DNA from 4 places in the Bradyrhizobium sp. SUTN9-2 genome. Region 1 is predicted to be linked to each of the others. Evidence: predicted binding sites of a transcription regulator. Region 1 holds the regulator's gene; each other region holds the start of a gene.

Region 1 (7,272 bases):
CGGCTTCGATCTCGGCGTCAGACGCAAATTGCCGGAGGTTCGCCTGCGTGAGCCCCTCGAGGACCGCCGCAAGATGACCGGGATCGACTTCCTCAGCCTCCTCTCCGGCGTCGCTCAACGCCAACATGGCGCGTGCAATCTCGTCCTGGCTATCCGCAGGAAGCCGCCGCACGGCCTTCAGCGCCTTTTCGAGCAGTTCTGTCATTGGCAGAAGATAAGCCGGGTCGAGACCAAAAGGAAGTGTGATTCCTGGCTGGCAAGGGAGGCCTTTTGCTTCAGCTCCTCCGCTCGGCTAGAACTTGCCGACCCAGTCCTGATTTGTTGCGGAGTTCGCCCGTGGCCCTGATGCCGGTTTCTGACGCGCTTGCTGCGGTGTTGGCCGGCGTCGAGCCGCTGGCTGAACAGATGGTTTGCCTCGACGAGGCCTACCATCGTGTGCTCGCCCGCGATGTCGCGGCGCGGCGCACGCAGCCGCCGGAGGCGATGTCGGCGATGGACGGCTATGCCGTGCGCACGGCCGACGCGGCATACGATTCGAGGTTGACCGTCGTCGGCGAGGTCGCGGCGGGCCGGCCGTTCGCGGGAAGCGTCGGCCCCGGCGAAGCCGTGCGGATCTTCACCGGCGGCGTCGTTCCCGACGGCGCCGATGCCGTCGTGATCCAGGAGGACACGGCTGCCGACGGCAAACATGTCACGATCAAGGAAGCCGCCATTTTCGGCCGGCACATCCGCCCTGCAGGCGTCGACTTCCGCGAAGGCGACGTGCTGCTGCGCAAGGGAATCCGCCTCACCGAGCGCGATCTCGCCCTCGCCGCCGGAATGAATCATCCGCATCTCGCCATCATCCGCCGCCCGAGGGTTGCCGTTCTCGCCACCGGCGACGAGCTCGTGATGCCGGGCACCACGCCTGGTCGCGGCCAGATCGTCTATTCCAACGGCTATGCCCTGCATGCGCTCGCCCGCAGCGAGGGCGCCGAGACCATCGACCTCGGAATTGCCGCCGATACGCTGGAGGCGACGTCCGCCGGCATCCGCCGCGCGCGCGAGAGCGGCGCCGACATCCTGATCACGACCGGCGGTGCCTCGGTGGGCGACCACGACCTGGTCCAGCAGGCGCTCAAGGGCGAAGGCATCGCGATGGCGTTCTGGAAGATCGCGATCCGGCCGGGCAAGCCGATGATGCACGGTCGGATAGGCGCGATGCGCGTGATTGGCCTGCCCGGCAATCCCGTGTCGTCCTACGTGTGCGCCTTCCTGTTCATGGTCCCCTTGATTCGCGCCCTGTCGGGCCGTTCAGCGATTCATCATCGGCGCGAGCGCGCCGTGCTGGGCCGCGATCTCGCCGCCAACGACCAGCGCGAGGACTATCTGCGTGCGCGGCTGGAGGAGCGCGACGACGGCACGCGCGTCGCCCTTCCGGTCAGCCATCAGGACTCCTCCCTTCTTGCGAATCTCGCTGCGGCACAGGTACTTCTGTTGCGCGCACCGTTCGCGCCGAAGGCCGAGGCCGGCACGCCTTGCGAGGTGCTCCGGCTGCCCGTCTGAGCCGCCCAGCCACACGCATTCCGCGAGCTTGGCCGCGTTCACCATAAATTAAGCAGTTGCGGAACACATATCGAACATATAGTGTCCGTTCATGATTTGTTTCGAGGATGTAGCGGCTTAGTGCCGGCTTCATCGTGTCGGAATCGAACGACATCAACCGGGGGACTTTGGTCGAGATGTTGACGCGCAAACAATACGAGCTTCTGCGGTTCATCAGCGAACGTCTGAAGGAAAGCGGCGTGCCGCCGTCCTTCGACGAGATGAAGGATGCGCTCGACCTGCGCTCGAAGTCAGGCATTCATCGCCTGATCACTGCGCTCGAGGAGCGCGGCTTCATTCGCCGCCTGCCCAACCGCGCCCGTGCCATCGAGGTGATCAAGCTGCCCGAGCTGCAGGCCGCCGCCGGCAATCGCCGCGGCTTCACCCCGAGCGTGATCGAGGGCAACCTCGGCAAGGTGCGCGCGAGCTCCAGCCCGCCCGCCGACGAGGGCGAGCGCCCGGTCGCGGTGCCCGTGATGGGCCGCATCGCAGCAGGCACGCCGATCGAGGCGCTGCAGACCCGCAGCCACACCATCAGCGTACCGCCGGACATGCTCGGCTCGGGCGAACACTACGCGCTCGAAGTGCGCGGCGATTCGATGGTCGAGGCCGGCATCCTCGACGGCGACATGGCGCTGATCCAGCGCAACGAGACCGCAAATACCGGCGACATCGTGGTGGCATTGATCGACGACGAGGAGGCCACGCTCAAGCGCTTCCGCCGCCGCGGCGCCTCGATCGCGCTCGAGCCCGCCAATGCCGCCTACGAGGTCCGCATTCTTCCGCCGAACCGCGTGAAGATCCAGGGCAAGCTGATCGGGCTTTACCGGAAGTACTGATACGGGAAACATCAAGCGCCGCGCGCGTTTCGATCGGCATCGGCGATCCAGGATCGGAGCGGATACTTGTCCGCTCCGGCTGGACGGTTTCTCTGGTTCTGCGCCGGCTGTCCGGTCCATCTTCCCGCGCGACATTCCCCCGCGCAGGCGCGCAGCCATTTCTGCTTCGCCGGTAGAGTTGTGCCGGCAGTGCTGATAGCTCCGGCCGAATGCAAGGACGCGAGGTTTGTTCCTATCGAATCCGGGAAAGATAATGTGATCGCGCGCTGCGGACGCGAGCCGCAGATTTGCCCATAACCGAGCAGAGCGTTGTATGCTTCCACTCTGATAGAGGCCTGCGCCTCGAAAGAGACGCGGGTCGCTATCCCAGCATGAGGAGCACCCGATGTGTGACTACAGCCTGCATGCCGTCGCGACGCGCCCCGCCGAAGTCGGCGAGACGATCGTCACGACAACCTTCCGCGGCACCTCGACGCGCGGTTTCGCTTCCGAAGCCGATCCCTCCGTCGCGGTCTGTCTGCTGCCGGGGACGGAGCTCGCTTTCGCCGACAACGTCCGCTACGACAACCGCTGGATCTGGACGCGCACCGTGAACTCTCGCGTCGGCAAGTTCGGCAAGATCGACCCGCACATTCCCGATCGCCATCATGACGCGATCGAATTCCCCGACGGCAAATACGTGCTGGTGACGCAGCTCGTCGAAGGCCAGCGCGCGACCGTGCTGCAATTGCCGGTGACGCAGCCAGCCCCCGAGCGCGAGCACAAGCCGCAGATCGTCGCCGACACGCGGCCCACGATCACGCGCCTGCCGATCGGCTGACGCCCTTCGGCCGACAGGCCGAGCCCGGGATTGAAATTGCCGTCGCCGGCCGAGGCCGGCGAGCCCGGTAAGTTTGTGTTTCAGGACATTCGATCGGCGAGCCCACCGCCGCGCCTCGTCGTCGCACGAAGTTTGGGCCGTGCTGCCCGCATTTTGAACGTCCGCTCCGCAGCCAAATGACCGATGCTGTCGTGGTTTGAGGCGGCGGACACGCTCGATGAAGACCTTCATTCGCGTCGTTGAACTTTGGGTACCCGACCGGACGCGCATGCGGCTGGAATTCGGCGGCGGCCTCTACGACGATGGGCTGTCCGCGTTCAAAGCCGTCAGCGAAGAGCTGCACTTCGGATATGACGAGGGACTTCCCGGCAAGGCCTGGACCTGTGGCCACCCCGTCATCCTCACGAAATTCGCCAACTCCTATTTCAAGCGGACCGATCAGGCCGCTGCGGCCGGCCTCACCTGCGGCGTGGCGGTGCCGGTGTTCGCGGGCGAATTCCTGCAAGCCGTGCTGGTGCTGTTCTGTGGCGACGACGAGGCGCACGTCGGCGCGATCGAACTCTGGCACAACGATCCTGATCTCTCGCATGAGATGGGGCTCGTCGATGGCTATTACGGCACCGCGGACATGTTCGAATTCAACTCCCGCCACACCAGATTTCCACGCGGCTTCGGCCTGCCCGGACGCACCTGGAAGGCGGGCCTGCCGCTGATCATCAAGGACTTGCACGACGCCAAGAGTTTCCTGCGCTGGGAGGACGCCGCCAAGGTCGGGATCAATCTCGGCGTCGGCGTGCCCTACCGAACCGGTACCGACCAGACCTGGGTTCTGACATTCCTCTCCGCGCAGGCAACGCCGATTGCACGACGCTTCGAGATCTGGGTCCCGAACGAGGACCGTTCGGCGCTGGTCTTTCGCGCCGGCGATTGCAGCGCGCAGACCGACCTCGCCGCACGCTATGCGGCGCAGTCCATCGCCAGGGGCGAAGGCAGCATCGGCGGCGCCTGGGCCGCCGGCATGCCCGCGCTCAACGACGATCTCACCTCTGACGGCTCGATCGCCGGCTCCGAAGCCTGCGCAGCCGGGCTGAGCCGAATGGTGGCCCTGCCGGTTATCGGCAACGGAAGGCTTGACGCCGTGCTGGCCTGGTATTTGTGATCCGCGTCAATCGTCGGCCTGCAAGTCGGCCTCCGATGGCGTTGCGTCCCGGTTGCGGGGCACGGCCGCCTTCGGCACGAGGCTGCCGTCGAAATCTCCCTCGCCGGCGCCGGCCGGCAGCCAGGGACGGCTTGCTCCCCTCGTCCTCACCGCCTGCACCGAAAAGCCCTCGCCGCGTCTCGTCAGAGCCAGTGCGCCCTGACTGGCAAGACGCGCCCGATCGACCACCATCGCCGCGCAATCGGGTGGCGCAGGCCGCGCCGTCACCACCAGCGCGGCGCGGCTGCAATCATCGGCCAGCGCGTCGATACGCGTCGCCAACGCGATCAGTCGTCCGTCCGCGAGCGGCGCCACGCAGCCGGACTCGTCACACGACACCCCGCTCGCCAACGAGGCGTTGCCGGCATCGCGCGGATCGGCATCGGCAGCCAACCACTCCTTCAGCAGGAAGCTGTCCTTGCTGGCGCGGATCACCTGCAAGCGCCCATCCCCGCCCCGGACGGCGACGCTCGCGCCATCCCCGGCAATCAGGATATCGGGCTGCCGCACCGACAGTCCCCAGAGGATCGCTGCCAGCAGCACCAGGGCGCCGGACCAGCGCAAGGGCGTGCGCAACAGGCCCATCACGATGAGCCCGAGGCTCGCTGCGATCAGCGGCGCGATCCCGAAGGCGGGAATGCGGCCGACGGCGCCCGGCAGGGCCACCACCCAGCGCGCGACCAGGACCATCCACTCGATGCCGATCCCCATCAACCACCAGAACACGCCGTCGAGCCCGAAGGGCGCCGCGAGCAGCCCCAACAGCCCGGCCGGCATCACCAGCGCCGAGACCACCGGCATGGCGCCGAGATTGGCGAGCACGCCGTATGGGGTCACGCGATGGAAGTGGAAGGCGGCGTACGGCGTGGTCGCGAGCCCCGCGATCAGCGAGGCCAGGAACAGCATCGCGATCTCGCGGCCGCCCCACAACGCGATCCGCGCCGTCGCGGAATGATCGGGCGAGGCGAGCAGGTTCGGCATGCCGATCTGCACCAGCGCCACCAGCCCGAGCGTTGCCGCAAACGACATCTGGAAGCTTGGATGCACCAACGCCTCCGGCGCGACCGCAAGCACGATCAGCGCGGCAACCGCCAGCGTGCGGAAGGTGATGGCGCGGCGGTCGACCATCACTGCGATCAGCACCACCGCCGTCATGAAGAACGATCTTTGCGTCGCAACCTCCGCGCCCGACAGCAACAGGTAGAACGCGGCCGCGACCAGCGCCGCGGCGGCCGACCATTTCTTGATGGCAGAGCCGGCCGCCAGCCCCGGGATCAAGGCCAGCAGCGCGCGCACCGCGAAGAAGACGACGCCGGCGACGACCGCCATGTGATAGCCGGAGATCGACAGCACATGGCCGAGTCCCGAGACGAACATGGCATCGTTCACGGGCGCGGTGATCGCATCGCGCCGCCCCGTGAGCAGCGCCGTCGCAATCGCGCGGTTGTCGCCTTCGAGCGTTGCGCGGATGCGCGCGTCGATCGCGTCGCGCAGGCCCTGCATGAAGGCGGCATAGCGCAGCCGCAGGCCGCCGCCATCCGGCGGTGTGGACGCCGTGATCGCGCCCATCACGAAGCCGGAGGCGCCGATGCCCTGGAAGAACATGTCGCGCGAGAAATCATAGCTGCCGGGGCGCACCGGCGAGATCGGCGGGAGCAGCCGCGCCTTCAGCTGCACGAAGCTGCCAACCTCAGGCGCCGTGCCCTTGCGCACCGAGAGGCGGACGCGCTCGAGCTTGACGTCGCTGCGCTGCGCCTCCATCGCGCTGACGCGCAGCACGAAGCGATCGGTGCGCTCGCGGATGTCGCGCGCTTCCACGAAGCCCGACAGCGACACCGAATAGAGCGGTTTTGCCAAAACGGTGTGCGCGATACGCGCGGTCTTCCAGGTCGCCACGGCAAAACCAGCCGCGACCGCCGCGAGCATGATGGCGGGCGCAAACAGCCGGCTCCGCCGGAGCAGCACCGCGCCGAGCATCAGCGCGATGGCTGTGGCGGCAACCACCAACAGCACCGGCTCATGATCGGCGGCGAAATAAAGCGCAATGCCGCCGCCGAAGGCGACCGGCACCCACGGCAACAGCCGGCCAGGCCCGGCCTCGCCCCGAGCCCATTGGCGCAGCGTCTCGATGATCGCCGGCCAGATGCCGAGGCCCGCTGGCGCCAAGCCGCCGGCCGGGGCGGCGCGGCCGACCGGCCACGTCCCGGCAACTCCCTGGGACCGTCCTGGCCGGCCCGGCTCCGCCATTCCCCTGCACCTTACGATACGCGACGGCTGCGGAGGCTACCGGACCGTGCGGCTGCACGAATAGCGGTACGGATCGGGAACAGGCGAAGAGCGCCCTACTTTTCTCCGGGCTGGCGCCCGTTGCTAGATCAGCGGCGCCTGCGACGAGGCGTGGTGATTGACGATCTTCCAGCCGCCGTCCTCGCGGATGATGACCCAGCTCATCTTGACGACGAGATCATCCCGCTCGCCCGCGAGATCGAACGTGATGGTCGCGGCCATGTTGATCAGATCAGGGCCGGCCTGCGCGGCGTGCACGTCGGAGAAGGTCGCGCTCGGCCTCCCCCAGCGCGGCAGGCCGTTGAAATAGTCGGCGACGCCATCTCGGCCGCGATAGAGCTTCGGATTGGAGCCGAAGAAGAACGCGTTCCTCGCATAGAGCGAGGACAGCGCGGCCGCATCGAGCGCCGCGAAGCCGGCGCACCATTTCGCGATGATGGCGGAAACGATGGCGTCGGCCTCGCTGCTCATGTCCTGCTCAGCCCTTCTCAACCCTTGGCGACTTCCTTCGCGAACGTGTCGCGCAGACCGATCGTGCGCGAGAA
Region 2 (7,272 bases), 3.5 Mb from region 1:
CCGGCGAGCTCCTGCTTCACCGCATGGCTCTTGCCGGAGAGGAAATCGCTCGCCTCGCGCACCAGCGTCGAATAGCCGCCGAAATCGATCTCCCGGGTGCAGGGTCCGGCGCAGCGGCGGATCTGGTGGAGCAGGCAGGGCCGGGTGCGGCTCTCGAAGAAGGAATCGGTGCAGGAGCGGATCAAGAACGCGCGCTGCAGCGCCGTGATGGTGCGGTTGACCGCGCCGGCGGAGGCAAACGGGCCGAAATAGCGCCCGGGCCGGGTCTGCGCACCGCGATGTTTCAGGATCTGCGGCGCCCAATGGTCGCCGGTGATCAGGATGTAGGGGAACGACTTGTCGTCGCGAAGCTGCACGTTGAAGCGCGGCCGCAGCTGTTTGATCAGGTTGGCTTCCAGCAGCAGCGCCTCGGTCTCGGTCGTGGTCGAGACGATCTCCACCGTGACGGTGGCCGCGATCATGCGCAGGATGCGGGCCGGCAGCGGCGCACTCTGGCGCGCATAACTGGACAGGCGCTTTTTGACGTTCTTGGCCTTGCCGACATAGAGCACGTCGGCGTTCGCATTGAGCATACGATAGACGCCAGGCGAGGTCGGTGCGAGGCGGACCGCGCGCTCGATCGCCTCGTGACCGGTCGCGAGCGGGCCTTCGCCGACGGCGCCGCTCTCTTCCAGGATGTCCGGCAGCAGGGCATCGTCCTCGTCATCGCCCCCTGCCGCCGCGGGATCTACGTCCGGCCCGGCCAGCGGCTCGGGCGGCGTGTCGCTCGCAGCCGGCGGCGCCTTGCGCGCGCGGTCGTCCGGATTGTCGGGGGAATCGTGAACCATGGGACGAATTTAGGCGCTGGGGGGACTGATTTGAAGTTCCGGCCATGCGGCACGCACAGAGGATGGCGGGCAGCTCCCGGTAACGCTTCCTTAAGTCTGTTAAGCAGGCGGTAACCCGGCTTAACAGCCCTTTAACTTAAAACTCTCGATAAATCCTGCGCGAAAAGCTCTTGGTTCCGTAACCATGCGATTTTGCTCGCGCGGCGGCGCGGGCATCGCTCGGGTTGCGACAGTGGCGTTGGAGTGAGTGATGAAGAGGCTCGTTGTGGGCGCAGCCGCGTTGGTTGCAGCCGGCTGGACAGCTTCGGCAGAGGCCGCCGATCTCCAATACGGGCAGCGCGCGCCCTATACCGTCAATCAGCCGCTCAATGCCTATAGCTGGGCGGGTCCCTATCTCGGCGGCAATATCGGCTATGAATGGGGCTCGGTCGACAACAACCCCACCAAGCCGTCCGGCTTCGTCGCCGGTGTGCAGGCCGGCTACAATTTCCAGAACGGCCCGTGGGTGTTCGGCGTCGAGGGCGACATCCAGGCCGCCGGCGCCGACGACACGTTTGCGCCGTGGAAGTTCTCCAACCCGTGGTTCGGCACCCTGCGCGGCCGCGCCGGCTATGCGTTCAACAACGTGCTGTTCTACGGCACCGCCGGTCTCGCCTTCGGCGAGCTGCGCGCACAAACCTTCGGTTGGTCGGAGTCGCACACCAGTGCCGGCTGGACCATCGGCGCCGGTGCGGAAGTCGGCCTCGCGCCGAACTGGAGCGCCAAGCTCGAATATCTCTACATCGATCTGTCGACCAGCCAGTTCGCAATCACGGGCGTGTCAAACGGCTATAGCGCCAACGTTGTCCGCGCAGGCGTGAACTATCGCTTCTGACATCCAAAGAAGAAAATACCGGACCAGCCTCCCGGCCGCTCGCGGCCGGGATTTTTTTTCGCCAGGCTTGCTAGGAGAGGATCACCAGATTGACCGCCTTCGGTCCCTTCCCCTTCTTGTCCGGTTCGACTTCGAAAGTAATACGCTGTCCTTCGGCGAGGTCCTTCAGTCCCGCCCGCTCCACAGCGGTGATGTGAACGAAAACATCGCGACCGCCGTCGTCAGGCTTGATGAAGCCGTAGCCGCGCTCGCCGTTGAAGAACTTGACCGTTCCCGTCATGGCCATCGGGAAACTCCCCCTCATTGCTCCTCCGTCGCGACGCAGACTCACGTCGCGACATGACCGGGCCTTACGGAGCCCGGGAGCTGGCCATCCTTGGACGGACCTGATCGGTCCGGCGGGATCTTTCTTAGGGCCTTCACTCCGCCGCAACCATTCGCGGAAGCGGAACGTAAAGCCAGTCACGGAAATAGCATAATACGGTTCTTTGCAGATTGACTACCGGTCCTGCATATTTTTCCCAAGAATGCCGGAGTGTTACGGCTTGGCGTCAATGCTTGGCGCTAAGGCTTGGGCACCTCCAGCCGGAATCTGGCAGCACCGCCCTGGCCGAGCGGTATTTCCAGCTCCGGCAGAATGGTCTTGAGCTCGCCGTGCAGCGTGTAGGGCGGGTTGACGATCAGGAGACCGGTGGAGGTGAGGGCGGCGCTGTCGGCTTGCGGCGCGACGCTGAATTCGAGGCGCAGGCATTTTCCAGGCGGCTTTGCTGCAGCTGCGAGCCGCGCCACGGTTTGCGCCAGCGTGTCGGTGGCGCGCCGGTTCTTGGCGGGATACCAGATTACGTAGATACCGGTCGGCCATCTCGCGAACGCTGCCGAGAAGGCTTCGCCGAGCCGCTCGAACTCGTCCTTGGCCTCGAAGGGCGGATCGATCAGCACGAGGCCACGCCGCTCCTTCGGCGGCACGAAGGCCGGCAGCGCCACCCAGCCGTCGAGATCGACCACGCGGGCTTGCTCGTCGCGGCGCAGCGCATCGATCAGCGCTTTGCGGGCCTTCGGCTCGAGCTCGCAGGCGACGAGCCGGTCCTGCGGCCTGAGCAGGCCGCGCGCGATCAACGGCGAGCCCGGATAGGCCTTGAGCTCCCCCTTTGGGTTGAAGGCGCGGACGATGTCGAGATAGGGCTTCGTCAGCGCTGCGCTCTCGTTGGACAGGCGCGCCTGCAGCAGCCGCGCGATGCCGGTCAGCCATTCGCCGCCGCGGCGCGCCTCGTCGCTGTCGAGATCGTAGAGGCCGGCGCCGGCGTGGGTGTCGATGACGCGGAACGCTGCCGGCTTGTCCTGCAGATAAGTGAGGATGCGCGCCAGCACGATGTGCTTGATGACATCGGCGAAGCTGCCGGCGTGGAAGGCGTGGCGGTAGTTCATGGCGGAGAGGACTACGTTGTCTGGCGCGATCCTAACCCCTGTCATTGCGAGCGCAGCGAAGCAATCCAGAAATGCGTCCGCGGAGGCACTCTGGATTGCTTCGCTGCGCTCGCAATGACTGAGCTACCCGCCCCTGATCGGCGGCATCGTCACCTGGTCGCGGCGGCAGGCGCGGCGCTCGATCTCGTCGCAGGCGCGAAATTGCAGGTCCTTGCTGAGGCAGATGCGGACCTCGGACAGCCGTGTCCGGTTGCAGGTGACCGAGACGGCGGCATTGCTGAGACCCGGATTGGCCTTGATGAAGGCCTCCTCGACCTCCGCCGGCGCGACGGTCTTGGCCTGCGCCAGATCGAGATATTCGGGCGGGATCTTGATCGCAGCGCGCGCCTTGCGGATCATCTCGAAATAGCCGCGGCCCTCCAGCCCGGAGCAGGTGCCGTGCTTGTCCCATTCGTTGAAGATCAGGCCCGGCGCCGGCATCAAATCGAGCATCGAGGAGACGATGTTGCGGTTCAGCCGCGGCGCCGGGCGCTGGCAATACTCCGGAAAACCGTTCTCGTATTGCGGCCACAGCCCATGTACCACGAAGGCGTAGGGCCGTCCGCCGCATTGCATCTGGGACCGGCCGCCGCGTTCGGCTGCTTCCTCGCAGAACGAGGGCGACCACGACAGCGCCAGCACATAGAAATCGAACTCGCCCGGGGCGTTCTGCCGCTTGTCCTGTGCCTTCGCACCGCCGGCGAGGCTAGCCAACCCCGCAGCAAGAGTGAGCGAGATCATCAAACGGGACAACGAACGCAATCTGGAGTAAAACATGGCGACGCCCCTCAACTAGACTGTGCACACAGCCTAGCAGGCGATGGGAACATTTCAAGAACAAAATTGGAGCTGTCGTCGGCCGGCTGATCAGCCCAGCCAGCCGCTGCTGGAATCAGGGCTTGGCGGCGCGGCACGCCGGATTGTAGGCCCAGTTGCGGTCGACGCCGACGACGCACCATTCGACACCGTTGCCGTAGGAGGCAAAGCCGCCATCCTCGATGATCGAGAAATGCACCTTGCGCGGCTTGCCGTCATTGAGCATGGCCTCGCCGGTGCAATAGCGGCGCGGAATGTTGTCGGACTGCCAGGGCCGGAACGCGGTTTCGCGAACGGCGGAGAAGCCGGTGATCTGCAACGAAGAATTCCAGAACTTGGATTCCTTTTCGGCGAATTCGTGCACGATCCTCGGCAGAGCCCAGTCGCAAGGGGCGACGGCGCCGTCATAGCGCGGCCCGCTCAGCCAGAAATTCAGCTCCAGCGGATTGGCGGCCCTGGCCTCGCCGAGTGACAATGCTCCGAACATGAGGCCGAGCACGGCGGCGAAACGGAGCGATTTCTCGAAGGGGGCGCGCATGATCAATCCGGGCAGCTAAGGTCTTGCGAAGGCCGGACGGTGCCGCGAAGGTTGGAGGAGGTCAAGTGCAGCGCGGCAACACTTCGCAAGGACTTGACCAAGTGTCGCGGCCAACAGGGGTTCGGTTCTTTTCACGTGCGTCGCGGCACCGTAAACTGGCGCCAGCCAATTGGAGTGACGGGAATGCGAATCATTGCGGCCGCGGGCCTTCTTGCCAGCCTGGTTGTCTCAGGCATGATGGCGAGCCAGTCGGCGCGCGCCGATTACGTGCCGCCGTTCAAGGGCAACGACACCGGCGGCATCATCGCCTATTCGATGGCGACCCGGGTCGATGCGCGCCAGGTCGCGGTCGATCATTGCGCCCGCTACGGCAAGGTGGCGAAATTCCTGGCCGTGCAGGGCTATGAGGGCGGCTACATCTCGTTCTCCTGCCGCTGGGTGCCCTATGGCGCCGCCGACCGGCCGATCCGCACACTGTACTGAGGCGCTGTCGTAGCGCCGCACTTCTCTCAGCCGGGAGCTTCCCTCATGACGCGCAAACTCGCTTTGCTCGGCTCGACGCTTTGCCTCGCATTGTCGGCAGGCAGTGCCGGCGCCGACGAACTGCCCCTGCGCAAGGCCGGTCTTTGGGAGATGAAGCTGGTCACATCAGGCTCGCCCGTGCCCGAGATGACCATGCAGCACTGCACCGACGAGACCGTCGACAAGGAGATGAGCAACAACGTCTCCCCGATGGCCAAGCAGATCTGCGCCAAGCAGGAGATCAAGAAGACCGCGACCGGCTATGTCAGCGATTCCGAGTGCAGCGTCGCCGGCGTCAGCACGACCTCGCATGCCGAGATCACCGGAGACTTCAACTCGGCCTACACGGTGAAGACCACTTCGCACGCAAAAGGCGGCGTTGCCGGTGCGGCGGGGCGCGACAGCACCACGACGCTGCAAGCCAAGTGGCTCGGGGCCTGCAAGCCGGATCAGAAGCCCGGTGACATCGTCATGCCCGGCGGCTTCAAGATGAACACGCGCGACATGGACAAGCTGAAGGCGCTGCTGCCGAAGTAGGTGTACTCTTTCCCTCTCCCCTTGTGGGAGAGGGTGGATCGCCGCAAAGCGGCGAGACGGGTGAGGGGTTTCTCTCCGCGAATTCAATGAGGCTTGGACGCGCGGAGAGATACCCCTCATCCGGCGCTTCGCGCCACCTTCTCCCGCAAGGGGAGAAGGGAAGACCCCACCTACACCGGTATCCGCACGCTCGCCCTCAATCCTCCCATCGGGCTGTCACCGAGCGTGATGTCACCGCCATGGGAGCGGGCGATGTCGCGGGCGATCGCGAGCCCCAGGCCGGTGCCGCCTTCGTCCTGGTTGCGGGCGTTGTCCAGCCGCAGGAACGGCTTGAACACCTCTTCGCGCAAGTGCGCGGGAATGCCCGGGCCGTCGTCATCGACGGTGACGGTCAAATAACGGTGATCGCGCTGGCCGGTGATGGCGATGTTCTTGCCGTAGCGCGCCGCGTTGGTGACGAGGTTGGCGAGGCAGCGCTTGAACGAGGCCGGCTTCACCGTCACCACGGGCAGGCCGTTGAAGGCGACGGTCGCGGTATGGCCGTGACGTTCGGCATCGCTGCGCAGCTCCTCGAGTGCCTGCGCCATGTCGGTCGGCTGCGACTGTTCGCCGGAATCGCCGCGGGCAAACGCGAGGTAATCCTCCAGCATCATCGACATCTCGTCGACGTCCTTGCGCATGCCCTCGAGCTCGGGACTGTCGCCGATCAGTGCCAGCTCGAGCTTGAAGCGGGTCAGGATGGTGCGCAGATCGTGGCTGACGCCGGCGAGCATCGCGGTGCGCTGCTCCATCGTGCGCTCGATGCGCGATTTCATCTCCAGGAAGGCGACGGCCGCGCGCCGCACCTCGCGCGCGCCGCGGGGGCGGAAATTCGGGGCCTCGCGGCCCTTGCCGAAACTCTCGGCGGCATCGGCGAGGCGCAGGATCGGCTTGATCTGGTTGCGCAGGAACAGCACCGCGACGATCAACAGGATCGAGGACGTGCCGACCATCCAGAACAGGAAGATCTCCGAGTTCGAGGCATAGGCGGCGCTGCGCTGCGCGAACACGCGCATCACGGCGTCGTCGAGCTGGATGCGGATCTCGACCAGGTTGGAGCGGCCGACCGTGTCGATCCAGAACGAGCGGCCGATCTGGCGGCCGAGCTGCACCGACAGCGTCTGGTCGAGCAGCGAGAAGAACGGTTTTGGTCCCGGCGGCGGCATGTCGCCGGCAGGCAGGAAATCGACGACGAGGCCGAGCCGCTGCTGCGCGATGCGGCGGATCTCGTTGCGGTCCTTATCTTGCGGATAGCCCTTGTAGACGTCGATCAGTGCGGCGATGTCCTGAACCACTGCGGCCGACAGGCGGCGCGTCACCGTGTTCCAGTGCCGCTCCATGAACACGAAAGCGACGACCGATTGCAGGATCACCATCGGCACGATCATGATGAGGAGCGCGCGGGCGTAGAGGCCGGTCGGCATCCAGCCCTTGAACGCGTTGCCCATCCAGCCGTTGGCGGCCGAGACGCGGCCGGCGGCGCTCTTCAGCAGCGTCAGGCCGGTATCGATCGTGCTCATCTGGCGCGCTTCACTGCGGTTCAGGGCGAGGCCACCAGGCGGTAGCCGATGCCGCGCACCGCCTGCAGGAACAGCGGATTGGCGGGATCGGTCTCGATCTTGCGCCGGAGGCGGTTGATCTGCACGTCGACGGCG
Region 3 (7,272 bases), 3.1 Mb from region 1:
CGCCACCACCGAGACGCGGACGATGCCCTCTAAGCTTTCGTCAAACGACGCACCGACGATGATGTTGGCGTCCGGGTCGGCTTCGTCGCGAATGCGGGTCGCCGCTTCGTCGACCTCGTACAGCATGAGATCCTTGCCGCCGGTGATGGAGATGATGAGGCCACTGGCGCGCTTGATCGAGGGATTCTCGATCAGGGGATTGGAAATTGCGGCCACGGCGGCTGCGAGCACGCGCTTCTCGCCGGAAGCCTCGCCCCGTCCCATCATGGCCTTGCCCTTCTCCTTCATGACGGAGAGGACGTCGGCAAAATCGAGATTGATCAGGCCTTCCTTGACGATGAGGTCGCTGATGCAGGCCACGCCCGAATAAAGCACCTGGTCGGCAAGGGCGAAGGCATTGGCGAACGTGGTCTTCTCGCTGGCCACACGGAACAGGTTCTGGTTCGGGATGATCAGGAGGGTGTCGACCGTCTTCAGCAGCTCCTCGATGCCGGCTTCGGCAAAGCGCATGCGGCGCGAGCCCTCGAAGTAGAACGGCTTGGTGACCACGCCGATGGTGAGAATGCCGAGCTCGCGCGCGATTCTGGCGACGACGGGTGCAGCCCCGGTGCCGGTGCCGCCGCCCATGCCTGCCGTCACGAACACCATGTGCGCGCCGGTTAATTGCTCGCGGATCGTGTCGATCGCCTCTTCGGCTGCGGCGCGTCCCAGTTCCGGCTGCGAGCCGGCGCCGAGGCCTGCGGTTACCCGCGTGCCGAGCTGGATGAGGCGGTTCGCCTTCGACATCGCCAGCGCCTGCGCGTCGGTGTTGGCGACCACGAACTCGACCCCTTGCAGCCCGGCCGTGATCATGTTGTTGACGGCATTGCCGCCGGCGCCGCCGACGCCGAACACGACGATGCGAGCCTTCATTTCATGAATATCGGTGTTGCCAGTCATTCTTCCCTCGCGATTGCTCCGGCAAGCCGGGGACTAAAGAAAGTTCTGAGTCCTACCTGCGGGCCGCGCGGTCTGCTTGCACAATGAAGGCGGCCAGATGTCCCAACCGACGCGCCGCGTGTCCCGCGATCGAGCCGCCAGGGCGGCGATCGCTCCGCAGCGCCGTCACTTCGTCTTCCAGTCGTGCCGCCCATGCATTGGCGGCCGTCGTCTCGGCGGCCGCCTGCGTCAGCTCGACGGCGAGGCGATCGGCGCGCTCGCGCTCGCGCTCGAACACGGCCCTGTAGGCGGTTGCGACGGATTCGAGCCGCGCGATCTCCGCCTTGAAGACCTCGGTCTTGACGGCTTCGATCCTGGCCAGGGAGGTCGCGATGGGATCTGCCCGGCGGGCTCGTCGCGGGCGGGGGGTGTAGCGGAGAGTGGCGAGATCGACGCTCACCACCGCCTTGCCGTCGTCCGACCGCGAGCGCGGCAACCGCCGACGCCGCGCCACTGCCCGCGCGGCCTCGCGCGAGACATTGAGGCGGGCACCGAGATCGGCATACGTCAACAACTCAACGCACATCCGCGCTTCTCCTGGAGCGAACCGGGAAGGGATTTCGAGCTAGTGATGGCTGGACGATTGCAGCAGGCTAGGATGCGTTGGTTAATGGACGGTTAACGCGCGCGCGAGCTGTTTACGGGTGGCGCTGCGGTGACGGCCGCCGGAGTCGAAGGGCGCCATCTGTCGCGGCGTGGGCTTGTCCGTCTTGCGCAGGCAGCGATAGAGCTTCAGGACGTTGGAGATGTTCTCCGAGATCTCGTTGCCGGTGCCGTCCAACAGATGGACGAGGTTGTTCGGTGAGGGGGCGCGGTCGGTGTCGCGCGCGTGCTCTACGGGGCGTGCCGGCGGATGCTACCGGAGCGAGTATGGCGGAGAACCAAGGCCATCGGATGAAGGGGCATCCCGAGAGGAGGGAAATGGTGTGCTGGGGTGCAGCGCGGCAAAAGTGGCGTCGAGTGCGACCACAGGTTGCGCGAATCGAAAACTTTGGGCAAGTTAGATTTATATTTTGACAAGGGCGTAGGCGTATCTAAAAGGCGGTCGATTGATTCTCAACTTTCCGACGGAATTCGTCTTGAAATTGCTCACGAGTGGTGAGGCGGCGACTCAAATTTGGAGCAACTAAAAGATGCTTAGATGAGTCGCCGCACGCAAGTACACTTTCGTCGGTACGCAGGCGCCGCCCACAAAACAAAAACGGCCGGATCTTCCGATCCGGCCGCTACTCAAACTCTACTGGCTAAGCTTACGCCACGCGACGCCACTTAGCCCCCGCCCAATTCCAAAAAATCTCAGCTCGCCTGCTTCGCAGGCTGGGTGTCGCCGACCTTCTTCTGGATGGCGCGCTTCAGCTCGACCGCGCGCGGGGAGAGCGCCTCGGTGCTGGCCTTGAGCAGGTAGGCATCGAGGCCGCCATTGTGGTCGACGCTCTTGATCGCGTTGGTGGAGACGCGCAGGCGCACGTTGCGGCCCAGGGCTTCCGAGATGAACGTCACGTTGACGAGGTTCGGCAGGAAGCGGCGCTTGGTCTTGATGTTGGAGTGGCTGACCTTGTGGCCGACGAGGGGGCCCTTGGCCGTCAGTTCGCAGCGGCGAGACATGGCATAAATCCTTTAGTTCGAACCCCCAACGAGTGCGGCCGCCATTTCGGCGCCACGGGGGCAAATTCTTTCGTCCTTGCAGGGAGCGGGCGGACGTATAGGGGGGAAGGGGCCTTGCGTCAAGGCGACGGGCCGTTTTTGGCCCGTCGTCCCGGGGCGGGCAGAGCCCGAACCCGGGATCTCGTGCCCCATCCTCGGTGTCATCGCCCGCGAAGGCGGGCGATCCAGTACTCCGCGGCGGCGCGGCTGACCAGAGGCACTGCGGCGTACTGGATGCCCCGCCTTCGCGGGGCATGACAGCTGAGGGTGGGGAGAGCTCGGAACGCCCCCCGTTACCTTCCGATCACCAAAACGGCAATGATTGTCGCCCTTACCATCACATAAAGGGCGTATTCGCCCTCGAAGAGTCCGGTGGAGTTCCCGGGGCTGCATGCCCCGACACATTGTTTGTCGCCGGTTTTGGCTTAAGTAACAGCATATCGCGCTCTGATTGGATTGTTTCGTGCCGACAACGCTTCATTTCGCGCAAGTCCTGCGCTCAGCCTGTCTGTGTCGGGGCGTCCGCTTGGACGTCCCCTTGGCCGGCCGGCTGATGGCGCTTTGTGGCCTGGCGGCGGTGCTGGGCCTGGCGTCCGGCGCAGCGCCCGCGGCGGCGCAAGGTAAGCTCGAGGCGCAATATGAGGCGACGCTGGCGGGCATTCCCGTCGGCAAGGGCGCTTGGAACATCGATATCCAGGACGACGTGTTCTCGGCGGCGGCCGCCGGCGGCACCACCGGGCTTTTGAAGTCGTTCACGGGCGGGTCCGGCACCGGCGCCAGCCAGGGGCGCGTCGTTGGCGGCGCGCTGGTTGCGACCGGCTACCAGGCCTCCACCACCACCCAGAAGAAGACCGAAGAGATCCGCATCACCCTCGACAAGGGCAATGTGAAGGATTTCGCCATTTTGCCGGAGCCACCGGTCGATCCTGATCGTATCGTCGTCACCGAGGCGCACCGCCGCGGTGTCTGGGACCCCATGACGGCCTCGCTGCTGCGCGTGCCCGGCACCGGTGATCCCGTTTCGCAGGACGCCTGCCACAGCTCCGCGCCGGTGTTCGACGGCCGCATGCGCTACGAGCTCAAGCTCGATTTCAAGCGCATGGAGACCGTGAAGGCGGAGAAGGGCTACAAGGGCCCGGTCGTGGTCTGCGCGATCTATTTCGTGCCGATCGCCGGCTACATCCCCGACCGCCCGGTGATCAAATACCTCGCCGCCCAGCGCAACATGGAGATCGCGTTCGCCCCGATCGCCGGCACGCGCATCCTGGTCCCGTTCTGGCTGAAAGTGCCGACGCCCCTGGGGCCGGCCATGCTGGAAGCCACCAGCTTCATCACGTCGCCCCAGCCGCCAAGGGTCGCGAAGACGCAGTAGGCAAGGAGGCCGCACCGCTCTCTCCGCCGTCATTCCGGGGCGCGCCCCTTGGCGCGAACCCGGAATCCATCAGGCCGCAGAGACGGTTGCGCGATGGATTCAGGGCTCGCGACTGCGTCGCGCCCTGGAATGACGAGCGTTCGGCGTAGGCTAAGCAAAATCAATCACTTACCTACTGTGCATGGGGTTGTTTTCGCACTCTTTGTTTGGCCAGCCCGCCTGCTCAGGGAATCCATTTGACTCCTCCCCGATTCTGATTCGACTCGACACCATCCCCAGCTTTAACCACCCCGGTCGCTTGTGCGCTCCCGCAAAACTCCATCTAGTGCGCAACCAAGACGAGTCCCGCGACATGTTGCGTGAACGGAACGGGACTCACAGGGGAGTCAGCGATTCGGCCGCGATTCGTTCTAGAGTCGTTCCGAAGCTTAAAGCGAACGGGAAAAGCGTCGCAAAGTGAGACAGTTGCGCGGGATTTGGGGCGGGCGTTTTCACGCCCGCGGTGTGCCCCTCACCCTGAGGAGGCCGCGCAAGCGGCCGTCTCGAAGGGCGAGGGGCTTGGCTCGCCCAGCAGCACCAGCCGGGCCTTCATCCTTCGAGACGCGCTGACGCGCTCCTCAGGATGAGGAACGAAGAGCCAGCCCCCTCACCGCCCCATCCAGCACTGACATTCGCCCAAATCGCCATTACCTAATCCGATAGACATGGCTTTTTCCTCCTCCCCCTTCGCTTCCGAGCGCGCACCCGGCGCGGGCGTCACTGCGGTGCTCGGTCCGACCAACACCGGCAAGACCCATCTCGCCATCGAGCGGATGCTGGCGCATCCCTCGGGCATGATCGGCCTGCCGCTGCGCCTGCTCGCGCGCGAGGTCTACAACAAGATCGCCGCTCGATCCGGCGAGGCCAGCGTCGCGCTCGTCACCGGCGAGGAGAAGATCAAGCCTAGGAATCCGCGCTATTGGGTCTCGACCGTCGAGGCGATGCCGCGCGATATCGACGTCTCCTTCCTCGCCGTCGACGAGGTCCAGATCGCCGCCGATCTCGAGCGCGGCCACGTCTTCACCGATCGAATCCTCAACCGCCGCGGCCGCGACGAGACGCTGCTCTTGGGCGCCGCCACCATGCGCCCGATCATCGAGCGCCTGTTGCCAGGCGTGTCCATGATCACGCGGCCCAGATTGTCGCAGCTCGAATTCGCCGGCGATCGCAAGATCACGCGCCAGCCGCGCCGCACCGCCATCGTCGCGTTCTCGGCCGATGAAGTTTACGCGATTGCCGAGCTGATCCGCCGCCAGCATGGCGGCGCCGCCGTGGTGCTGGGCTCGCTGTCGCCGCGCACACGAAACGCGCAAGTCGCGATGTTCCAGAACGGCGACGTCGATTATCTCGTCGCCACCGACGCCGTCGGCATGGGCCTCAATCTCGACGTCGATCACGTCGCCTTCGCCTCCGACCGCAAGTTCGACGGCTACCAGTTCCGCCGCCTGACACCGTCCGAATTCGCGCAGATCGCAGGCCGCGCCGGCCGCGCCACCCGCAACGGCACCTTCGGCACCACGGGCCGCTGCGCGCCGTTCGAGCCCGACCTCGTCAACGCGCTGCAGAACCACACCTTCGATGCCGTGAAGGTGCTGCAATGGCGTAATTCGAAGCTCGATTTCTCCTCGCTCGGCGCGCTCCAGGTCTCGCTGAACCTCGCCCCCGGCCACGAGACGCTGACGCGCGCGCCGATCGCCGAGGACATGCGCGTGCTCGATCACGCCGCCCGCGACGGCGAGGTGCGCGATATCGCGCAGGGCAAGGCTGCCGTGGAGCGGCTCTGGGAAGCCTGCCAGGTCCCGGACTACAGAAAGCTGTCGCCGGCCGCCCATGCCGAGCTGGTGACGACGCTGTACGGCTTCCTGATGCGCAAGGGCTGCATTCCCGATGCCTGGTTCGAGTCCCAGGTCACCCAGGCCGACCGCATCGACGGCGACATCGACACGCTCTCGGCCCGAATCGCCCAGATCCGCACCTGGACCTTCGTCGCCAACCGCCCGGACTGGCTGAAAGACCCGGAACGCTGGCAGGGGATCGCGCGGGAGGTCGAAAATAAATTATCGGATGCGCTCCATGAACGCTTGACTGAGCGTTTCGTTGATCGCCGGACCAGTGTATTGATGCGCCGCCTGCGGGAGAACACGAGCTTGAATACTGAAATCGGCAAGACCGGCGAAGTCATCGTCGAAGGCCATGTCATCGGCCGCCTCGATGGCTTCACCTTTGCACCGGATGCGGCGGAAGCCGGCTCCGATGCGAAAGCCTTGCAGGCTGCAGCGCAAGCGGTGCTCGCCGGCGAGATCAACGCGCGCGCCGAAAAGCTGGGCAATGCGCCGGACGATCAGTTCGTGCTCACCTCCGAAGGCATCATCCGCTGGACCGGCGATGCCGTGGCGCGCCTTGCTGCCGCAGACGAGGCGCTGCATCCGCGCATCCGCATCATCTCGGACGAGCGCCTGACCGGCGCGCCTCGCGACAAGGTGCAGGCGCGGCTCGAGCTCTGGCTCAAGACGCACATCGAAAAGCTGCTCGGGCCGATGTTCGAGCTGTCGAAGGCCGAGGACGTCACCGGCATTGCCCGCGGCATCGCCTATCAGCTGGTCGAGGCGCTCGGCGTGCTTGAGCGTCCGAAGATCGCCAGCGAGCTGAAGGATCTCGACCAGTCCTCGCGCGCCGTGTTGCGCAAATACGGCGTCCGCTTCGGCGCCTATCACATCTATTTCCCCGGCCTGCTCAAGCCCGCCGCGCGTGCGCTCGCCGCGCTGCTCTGGGCGCTGAAGCAGGACAATGTCGATCTCTCCGCGCTCTCGGGCGCGCAGCATCTGGCCTCCTCGGGGCGTACCTCGTTCCCGGTCGACAAGGCGCTGCCGCGCGATGCCTATCGCGTGCTCGGCTACAAGCAGGCCGGCGAGCGCGCGGTGCGCGTCGACATTCTGGAGCGCCTCGCCGACCTGATCCGCCCGGCGCTGGCTTGGCGCGAGAATTCGCCGGGCGAGAAGCCCGCCGGCGCGTTCGACGGCCGCAGCTTCGTGGTGACGCAGGCGATGACCTCGCTGACCGGATCTGCCGGCGAGGATTTCGCCTCCGTGCTGCGCGCGCTCGGCTATCGCATGGAGAAGCGCCCGCCGCTGCCGCCGAAGCCTGTGGTCGCCGAGCAGGTCGTGACCGAGCAGATCGTCACTGAGACCGTCGCGGCCGAGACGCCGCCCGCTGAAGGCAGCGCGGAGACCTCGACCGAG
Region 4 (7,272 bases), 3.7 Mb from region 1:
AACAGGCGGCGCAGCTGCAATCCAAGATGCAGGAGATGCAGGACCAGCTCGCCAACGTCGAGGTCGAAGGCATTTCCGGCGGCGGTCTCGTCGCCGTGCGCATGACCGCGAAGATGGACGTCAAGAGCATCAAGATCGATCCTTCGCTGATGAAGGCCGAGGAGCGCGAGGTGCTGGAAGACCTGCTCGTCACCGCCCTCGCTGATGCGCGCCGCAAGGCCGAGACCGCCATGCAGGAGAAGATGCAGGCCCTCACCGGCGGGCTCGGCCTGCCGCCGGGGCTGTTCGGCCAATAAGATGGGCGCTGTTGCAGGTCCCGAGATCGAGCGGCTGGTCCAGCTGCTCGCGCGGCTGCCGGGCCTCGGTCCGCGCTCGGCGCGGCGCGCGGCGCTGCATCTGATCAAGAAGCGCGAAGCACTGATGATGCCGTTGTCGAGCGCCTTGCAGGTGGCGCTGGACAAGGTCCAGGTCTGCAAGACCTGCGGCAACATCGACACGCAAAATCCCTGCACGGTCTGCACCGATCCGAAGCGCGATCCTGCCATCATCGTCGTCGTCGCCGATGTCGCCGACCTCTGGGCGCTGGAGCGGGCCAATGCGACCCAGGGTCGCTATCATGTACTCGGCGCGACATTGTCGCCGCTCGACGGCGTCGGCCCGCAGGACCTCACCATCGACGCGCTGGTGGCGCGCGCGCATGATTCGCAAGTGCATGAAATCATCCTAGCGCTGAATGCGACGGTGGACGGTCAGACCACGGCGCATTACATCACCGACCTGCTTCAGGACGCCAATGTGAAGGTGACGCGGCTCGCCCACGGGGTTCCCGTCGGCGGCGAGCTTGATTATCTCGATGAAGGTACGCTATCGGCTGCGATGCGGCAGCGCACCCTGTTCTAGAGCGTTTTCGAGCGAAGTGGATACCGGTTCGCGTGAAGAAAACGCGTCAAAACAGGAATCTCCATCCAGACTTTACGGAACGGACGACATGACGAAACTTTTCGCCACGCGATGGGCTTTGGTCGCGACGATGCTGATGCTGGTGACCCCGGCCATCTCCGCGCAGCAGGGCGACGCGGCGCTGCCGCCGTCCAAGCCCGGCAAGCCGATCAACACTGGCGATGTGCTCTCCGGCGAGCTCAACGCGATGAAGGTGCGCGACGTCAAGAACGGCAAGCGCGTCGCGACCTACCAGATCACGTCGGAACCGCGCCGCCTGCCGCCGCCGAACGGGCTCTGCAATCTCGAAACCGGCCCCGAGACGTTCCAGCTCGTCACCTCCAGCGAGGCGCAGGCCGCCCAGCTGAAATCCTTCGTCGGCAAGGAGATCTCCGTGAAGGTGGACGAGGTCGCCTGCGCCAGCGATCCCGGCCAGATGAGCGAGGCCGTGATCACGAAGTGGAGCCTGATCAAGAAGCAGTAGGGGTGGAGTCGTCTCCCCGATTCCGGTGTCATCGCCCGCGAAGGCGGGCGATCCAGTACGCCGCAGCTTCTCGGTCGATCACGACTGTCTCGGAGTACTGGATGCCCCGCCTTCGCGGGGCATGACAGGGGTGCCTACACCCGCACCGGCCCCAGTGCCTCGAAATGCCCGCGCTTCTGCAAGTACGCCAGCAACATCAGGCTCGGGATGGCGACGAGGACGGAGATCGCGAAGAACATCGGCCAGCCCGTCGCTTTCGCCAGATAGCCTGCGCCCGACGACAAATAGGTCCGTCCTACGGCGGCGAGCGCCGTCAGCAGTGCATATTGGGTCGCCGTGTGCAGCGGGTTCTGGCACAGCGCCGAGAGATAGGCGACGAAGATCACGGTGCCGATGGCGTTGCAGAAATTGTCGGAGGTGATCGCCAGCGTCAGCGCCCATTCGTTGACGCCGACAATCGCAAGCCACGAGAACGACAAATTGGACATCGCCTGCACGATGCCGCCGATCCACAGGCTGGTCGCGAGCGAATAGCGTCGGGCCACGAAGCCGCCGGCAAAGCCGCCGGCCAGGGTCGCGATGATGCCGACGCCCTTGACGATCACGGCATAGTCGTTCCGCGTGAAGCCGATATCGATGACGAACGGCACGGTCATGTTGCCGGAGAACGCGTCGGTGAACTTGAACAGCACGACGAAGGCGAGCACGACCCATGCTTCCTTGCGTCGCAGGAATTCCGAGAACGCGCCCAGCGCCGCATGGAACACCCGCGTGAGCGCGCCCTCGTCCTGCGTGGCGGCCTCGGCGCGCGCGGATTGTGCGGGCTCGGTAGCGGCGAGCGCAGTCACCGTGCCGATCAGCACCAGAGCCGCCATCACCACATAGCCCCACATCCAGGCAGCGCCACGAGGAACGATCGCCTCGAAGCCGGTGACGATGAACAGGGCGCCTGCGGTCGATACCAACATGCCGATGCGATAGGCGGCGACATAGGCGGCCATGCCGGCGGCCTGCTCGCTTTCGGGCAGGCTCTCGACGCGGAAAGCATCGACCACGATGTCCTGCGTCGAGGACATCGTCGCGACCAGCAGCGCACCAAGCGCGACCAGCAGCGGCGAACGTGCCGGATCGGTCAGCGCCAACAGCAGAATCGCGCCGATCAGCAGCAGCTGCGAAAACACCAGCCACCCGCGGCGGCGTCCGAAGGCATGCGTGAAGAACGGCACATGCAGCGCATCGACCAGCGGCGCCCACAGGAATTTGAGCGTGTAGGGCGTTCCAACCAGCGCAAACAGCCCGATCGTTCCAAGATCAACCCCGGCCTCGGCCATCCACACCAGCAGCGTCGATCCCGACAGCGCCAGCGGTAGCCCCGAGGAGAAGCCGAGAAACAGCACGATCAGCACCCGCGGCTGCAGGTAAACGGCAAGGCTGTCGCGCCAGGAGGACGAGGCGGCAGAAGCCGCGGCAGGGGAGGTCGCGTCGGGTGCGGTCATGGGGGGCGTGTTAGCAGATTCTGGGGGAAAAGACCCTCGCGGTAGCTGGTGAGACGGGAGAGCTTCCAACACGCTCGGTGTCATCGTCCGCGAAGGCGGACGATCCAGTACTCCGCGGCGTCTCGGTTCAACCACACGGGCTGCGGAATACTGGATGCCCCGCCTTCGCGGGGCATGACATCGAGCATGACGCCATCATGATGGTCCGGCTATCCCAGGATAGAGGTCATCCCAGTTTGGGTTATGCTGCTCGATCAAGCGGACCTTCCAGGCCCTATTCCACTTCTTCAACCGCTTCTCCCGCTTGATCGCATTCTCGGGATGGTCGAACTGCTCGAAGTAGACAAGTCGGGCAACGTCGTACTTCTCCGTGAAGCTTTCGATGACCTTCAACCTGTGCTGCGCCACCGGCGGATGAGATCGTTCGCCACGCCGATATAGAGCGTGCCGCCAATTCGGCTGGCGAGAATGTACACGTCGTACTGGCGTGGATCCATCTTCGCCTTCCATTCCGCCGTCATCGTCCGCGAAGGCGGGCGATCCAGTAAACGCCGGCACGTCGGCTTAACAACGATCGTCACGGCGTACTGGATGCCCCGCCTTCGCGGGGCACGACAGTGTGCCCTAGTCTCACTCCCCCGCCTGGAGCTTGCGCGGAAACAGCTCTGCCGCTCCCGTCGCCACCAGGCGCGGCGCCTCCGGCGCATCGCTCTTGCTGAAATCGAGCTCCTCGATTCGCCCTGCGCGCTTTTCGATCTTGTCGGCGGAGATCAGCACCTGGCGGACGTCCTCGTTCACGTCGGCAAAATGCTTTTGCAGCTTGAGCACGCGGTCGCGCAGGCGCCCCAGATCGTCGCCGAGCTTGATCACCTCGGTGCGGATCTGGTCGGCGGCGTCGCGCATGCGCGCGTCTTTCATGATCTGCTGCATCACCTGGATCGCGAGCATCAGCAGCGACGGCGACACCAGCACGACGCGGGCGCGATAGGCCTTCTGGATCACGTCGTCGAAGCCGTCATGGATCTCGGCATAGACCGATTCCGACGGCACGAACATCAGCGCCATCTCCTGGGTCTCGCCGGTGACGAGGTATTTTTCCGCGATGTCGCTGACATGCTTCATCACGTCGCCGCGCAGCCGCTGCGTGGCAACGCGCCGCTCCTCGTCGGTGCGGGCGTCGTGCAGCGCCGTCATCGCCTCCAGCGGAAACTTCGCGTCGATGCAGAGCGGGCGCTGATCGGGCAGGAACACGACGCAGTCCGGCCGCTTGCCGGTCGAGAGCGTGAACTGGAACTCGTAGGAGCCCTTGGGCAGACCGTCCTGGACGATCGCCTCCATCCGCGCCTGGCCGAACGCGCCGCGCGACTGCTTGTTGGCGAGTACGTCGCGCAGGGTGGTCACCTGCGTGGTGAGGTCGGTGAGGTTCTTGTGCGCGTTGTCGATGATGCCGAGCCGTTCATGCAGCGCGCGCAGGCTCTCCATGGTGTTGCGGGTCGAATGTTCCATGGACTGGCCGACCCGATGCGTCACCGAATCAAGTCGCTCGTTGACGGCGCGCGCCATCTCGGCCTGGCGGCCGGCGAGCGCCTGGGTCATGGCGTCGACCCGCCCCGAGGCCTCGCTCTGGGCGTGCAGCACCTGGGCGAGCCGCTCCTCGAGCTCGTCGGCACGGATTGCGTTCGCCATGGCGAGTTCCGCGCCACGCCGCCCCGAGCGCGCGATCACAACCGCAATCACAACCAGCAGGATGAGGACGAGCGCACCGAAGCCGATCAGCGCATCGACGATGCGCACCGGCCAGTCGCCCAGCATGACAATGATCTCGTTCATGCCGCCTTGTAGCCGATTCGCTGCGCTCTCGCGAACGAAGAGGGAACATTCTGGGTTAACCGGGCCCTAATTTTCATGGTTAATGAAAGGTGAAGTTTTATGGTTAGCGAGGGGTTAAGGGGTTCCGGGCCGCATTGACCGCATCCGGCGCGCGGCTTAAATCGCGGCCATGGCCCTCAGAGAAATCATCATCCTGCCCGACAAGCAGCTGCGCCTGGTCTCCAAGCCGATCGAGAAGGTCACGGCGGAGATCCGCAAGCTTGCCGACGACATGTTCGAGACCATGTACGACGCGCCCGGCATCGGGCTGGCGGCGATCCAGGTTGCGCAGCCCTTGCGTCTGATCACGATGGACCTCGCCAAGCGCGACGAGAACGGCGAGACCAAGCCGCTGCCGCGCGTCTTCATCAACCCCGAGATCATCGCCTCGTCCGAGGAACTGTCGGTCTACGAGGAAGGCTGCCTGTCGATCCCGGAATATTATGAGGAGGTCGAGCGTCCCGCGAAGGTGCGCGTGCGCTTCACCGATCTCGACGGTAAGGTGCACGAGGAGGATGCCGAAGGCCTCTACGCCACCTGCATCCAGCACGAGATCGACCATCTCAACGGCGTGCTGTTCGTCGACTATCTGTCCAAGCTCAAGCGCGACCGCGTCATGAAGAAGTTCGAGAAAGCCGCCAAGCGCGCGGCGGAGTGATAATTCCTCCGCCGTCATGCCCGGGCTTGTCCCGGGCATCCACGTTCTTTGCCGCCGCGAGCAGGACGAACGTGGATGGCCGGGACAAGCCCGGCCATGACGAGTACCTTGCTCGTTTCAAGGATTGTCTCGTCAAATGCCCCTTCGCCTCATCTTCATGGGCACGCCCGATTTCTCCGTGCCGACGCTGCTCGAGCTGGTCGCGCATGGGCACGAGATCGCGGCGGTCTACACCCGCGCGCCCAAGCCGGGCGGCCGGCGCGGCCTGCAATTGCAGCCGACGCCGGTCGAGGAGGCCGCGCGAAAGCTCGGCATTCCCGTGCTGACGCCGAAGACGCTGAAGTCCGAGCAGGCGCTGGCGGAGTTCCGCGCGTTCGATGTCGACGCGGCCGTTGTCGTCGCCTACGGCATGATCCTGCCGCAGGCGATCCTCGATGCGCCAAAACTCGGCTGCTACAATCTGCATGCCTCGCTGTTGCCGCGCTGGCGCGGCGCTGCGCCGATCAACCGCGCCATCATGGCAGGTGACGCCGAGAGCGGCGTGATGGTGATGAAGATGGATGTCGGCCTCGATACCGGCGACGTCGCCATGGCCGAGCGCATCGCTATCACCGACGGCATGACCGCGCTCGACCTGCACGATCGCCTGTCCCGGTTGGGGGCCGACCTGATGGTGCGCGCGATGGCCGCGCTCGAACGCGGCGGGCTCCAGCTCAAGGCGCAGAGCGCGGACGGCGTCACCTACGCCGCCAAGATCGAGAAGGCCGAGGCGCGGATCGACTGGACAAAGCCGGCGCGCGCAGTGCTGCGCCACGTCCATGGCCTCTCGCCCTTCCCCGGCGCCTGGAGCGAGCTTGACGATGCCCGCGTCAAAATCCTGCGTTGCGAGTTGGCGCAAGGCGCCGGCGCGCCTGGCGAGGTGCTCGACGATCAGCTTATCGTCGCCTGCGGCGACGGCGCCATCCGCATCATCGAGCTGCAGCGCGAGGGCAAGGCCCGCATGCAGGCCGCGGACTTCCTGCGCGGCGTGCCGTTAAAGGCGGGATCCAAATTCACCTGACACTGTCATACCCCGCGAAGGCGGGGTATCCAGTACGCCGAGGCTTCTCGGTCAATCGGATAAGCTGCGGAGTACTGGGTTGCCCGCCCCAGTGCGCAACAGCGCACAAGGCGGGCAATGACGACGAAACTGGACACGATGCCCCGCTACAAGCTCACCATCGAATATGACGGCGCGCCGTTCTTCGGCTGGCAGGTGCAGGACACGCTGCCGTCGGTGCAGGGCGCGCTCGAGGCGGCCGTGAAGGCGATGACCGGGGCGGATCTGCGCGTGCACGGTGCCGGCCGCACCGATGCCGGCGTGCATGCGCGCGGCCAGGTCGCGCATGTCGACGTCGACAAGCAGTTTCCGCCGGGCCGTTTTCGCGACGGGCTCAACGCGCATCTGCGCCCGCATCCGATCGCGGTGCTCGAGGCCGAGATCGTGCCCGACGATTTCGAGGCGCGCTTCTCGGCGGTCAAGCGCCACTACCGCTATCGCATCGTCAACACTCGCGCCAATCTCGCGCTCGATGTCGGCCACGCCTGGCGCGTGCCGCGCAAGCTCGATGCCGACGCAATGCACGCGGCGGCGCAGCGCCTGCTCGGCAAGCACGATTTCACCACCTTTCGCGACACCGAGTGCCAGGCCAAATCGCCGGAGAAGACACTCGACCAGCTGGACGTGATCCGCGATGGCCGCGAGATCAACGTCATCACCTCGGCGCGCTCGTTCCTGCACAGCCAGGTGCGCTCGATGGTGGGATCCCTGGTCTGGGTCGGCGAGG

What was found. Region 1 encodes LexA, which represses DNA repair genes until DNA is damaged. Its sites were predicted from a motif close to TGTTCNNNNTGTGTTCNG; they were not measured.
Region 2: a site for LexA is predicted at 3,988-4,005, ahead of XF30_RS35835 (ribonuclease T2 family protein). Genes of this name have one in related genera too.
Region 3: a site for LexA is predicted at 4,401-4,418, ahead of XF30_RS05450 (helicase-related protein). Genes of this name have one in related genera too.
Region 4: a site for LexA is predicted at 4,780-4,797, ahead of XF30_RS37020 (DNA recombination protein RmuC). Genes of this name have one in related genera too.

Annotation. Positions count from the first base shown of each region.
Region 1 is NZ_LAXE01000001.1:4,271,221-4,278,492, reverse strand. It holds gene XF30_RS19895 (hypothetical protein) at 1-205, opposite strand, end outside; gene XF30_RS19890 (molybdopterin molybdotransferase MoeA) at 337-1,545, shown strand; gene lexA (transcriptional repressor LexA) at 1,722-2,423, shown strand; gene XF30_RS19880 (hypothetical protein) at 2,809-3,243, shown strand; gene XF30_RS19875 (GAF domain-containing protein) at 3,461-4,402, shown strand; gene XF30_RS19870 (ComEC/Rec2 family competence protein) at 4,409-6,688, opposite strand; gene XF30_RS19865 (nuclear transport factor 2 family protein) at 6,812-7,198, opposite strand; gene XF30_RS19860 (glutamine--tRNA ligase/YqeY domain fusion protein) at 7,216-7,272, opposite strand, start outside.
Region 2 is NZ_LAXE01000001.1:7,729,515-7,736,786, reverse strand. It holds gene uvrC (excinuclease ABC subunit UvrC) at 1-827, opposite strand, end outside; gene XF30_RS35850 (outer membrane protein) at 1,078-1,701, shown strand; gene XF30_RS35845 (cold-shock protein) at 1,772-1,987, opposite strand; gene XF30_RS35840 (23S rRNA (adenine(2030)-N(6))-methyltransferase RlmJ) at 2,266-3,126, opposite strand; gene XF30_RS35835 (ribonuclease T2 family protein) at 3,250-3,942, opposite strand; gene XF30_RS35830 (hypothetical protein) at 4,058-4,519, opposite strand; gene XF30_RS35825 (hypothetical protein) at 4,703-5,002, shown strand; gene XF30_RS35820 (DUF3617 domain-containing protein) at 5,048-5,578, shown strand; gene XF30_RS35815 (ATP-binding protein) at 5,749-7,137, opposite strand; gene XF30_RS35810 (response regulator) at 7,158-7,272, opposite strand, start outside.
Region 3 is NZ_LAXE01000001.1:1,164,013-1,171,284, forward strand. It holds gene ftsZ (cell division protein FtsZ) at 1-939, opposite strand, end outside; gene XF30_RS05425 (hypothetical protein) at 992-1,504, opposite strand; gene XF30_RS40035 (phospholipase effector Tle1 domain-containing protein) at 1,586-1,762, opposite strand; gene rpmB (50S ribosomal protein L28) at 2,275-2,583, opposite strand; gene XF30_RS05440 (DUF3108 domain-containing protein) at 3,191-3,994, shown strand; gene XF30_RS05450 (helicase-related protein) at 4,699-7,272, shown strand, end outside.
Region 4 is NZ_LAXE01000001.1:7,961,510-7,968,781, reverse strand. It holds gene XF30_RS37045 (YbaB/EbfC family nucleoid-associated protein) at 1-296, shown strand, start outside; gene recR (recombination mediator RecR) at 298-900, shown strand; gene XF30_RS37035 (hypothetical protein) at 989-1,423, shown strand; gene XF30_RS37030 (AmpG family muropeptide MFS transporter) at 1,558-2,919, opposite strand; partial or broken gene XF30_RS37025 (GIY-YIG nuclease family protein) at 3,115-3,416, opposite strand; gene XF30_RS37020 (DNA recombination protein RmuC) at 3,550-4,749, opposite strand; gene def (peptide deformylase) at 4,919-5,446, shown strand; gene fmt (methionyl-tRNA formyltransferase) at 5,583-6,506, shown strand; gene truA (tRNA pseudouridine(38-40) synthase TruA) at 6,645-7,272, shown strand, end outside.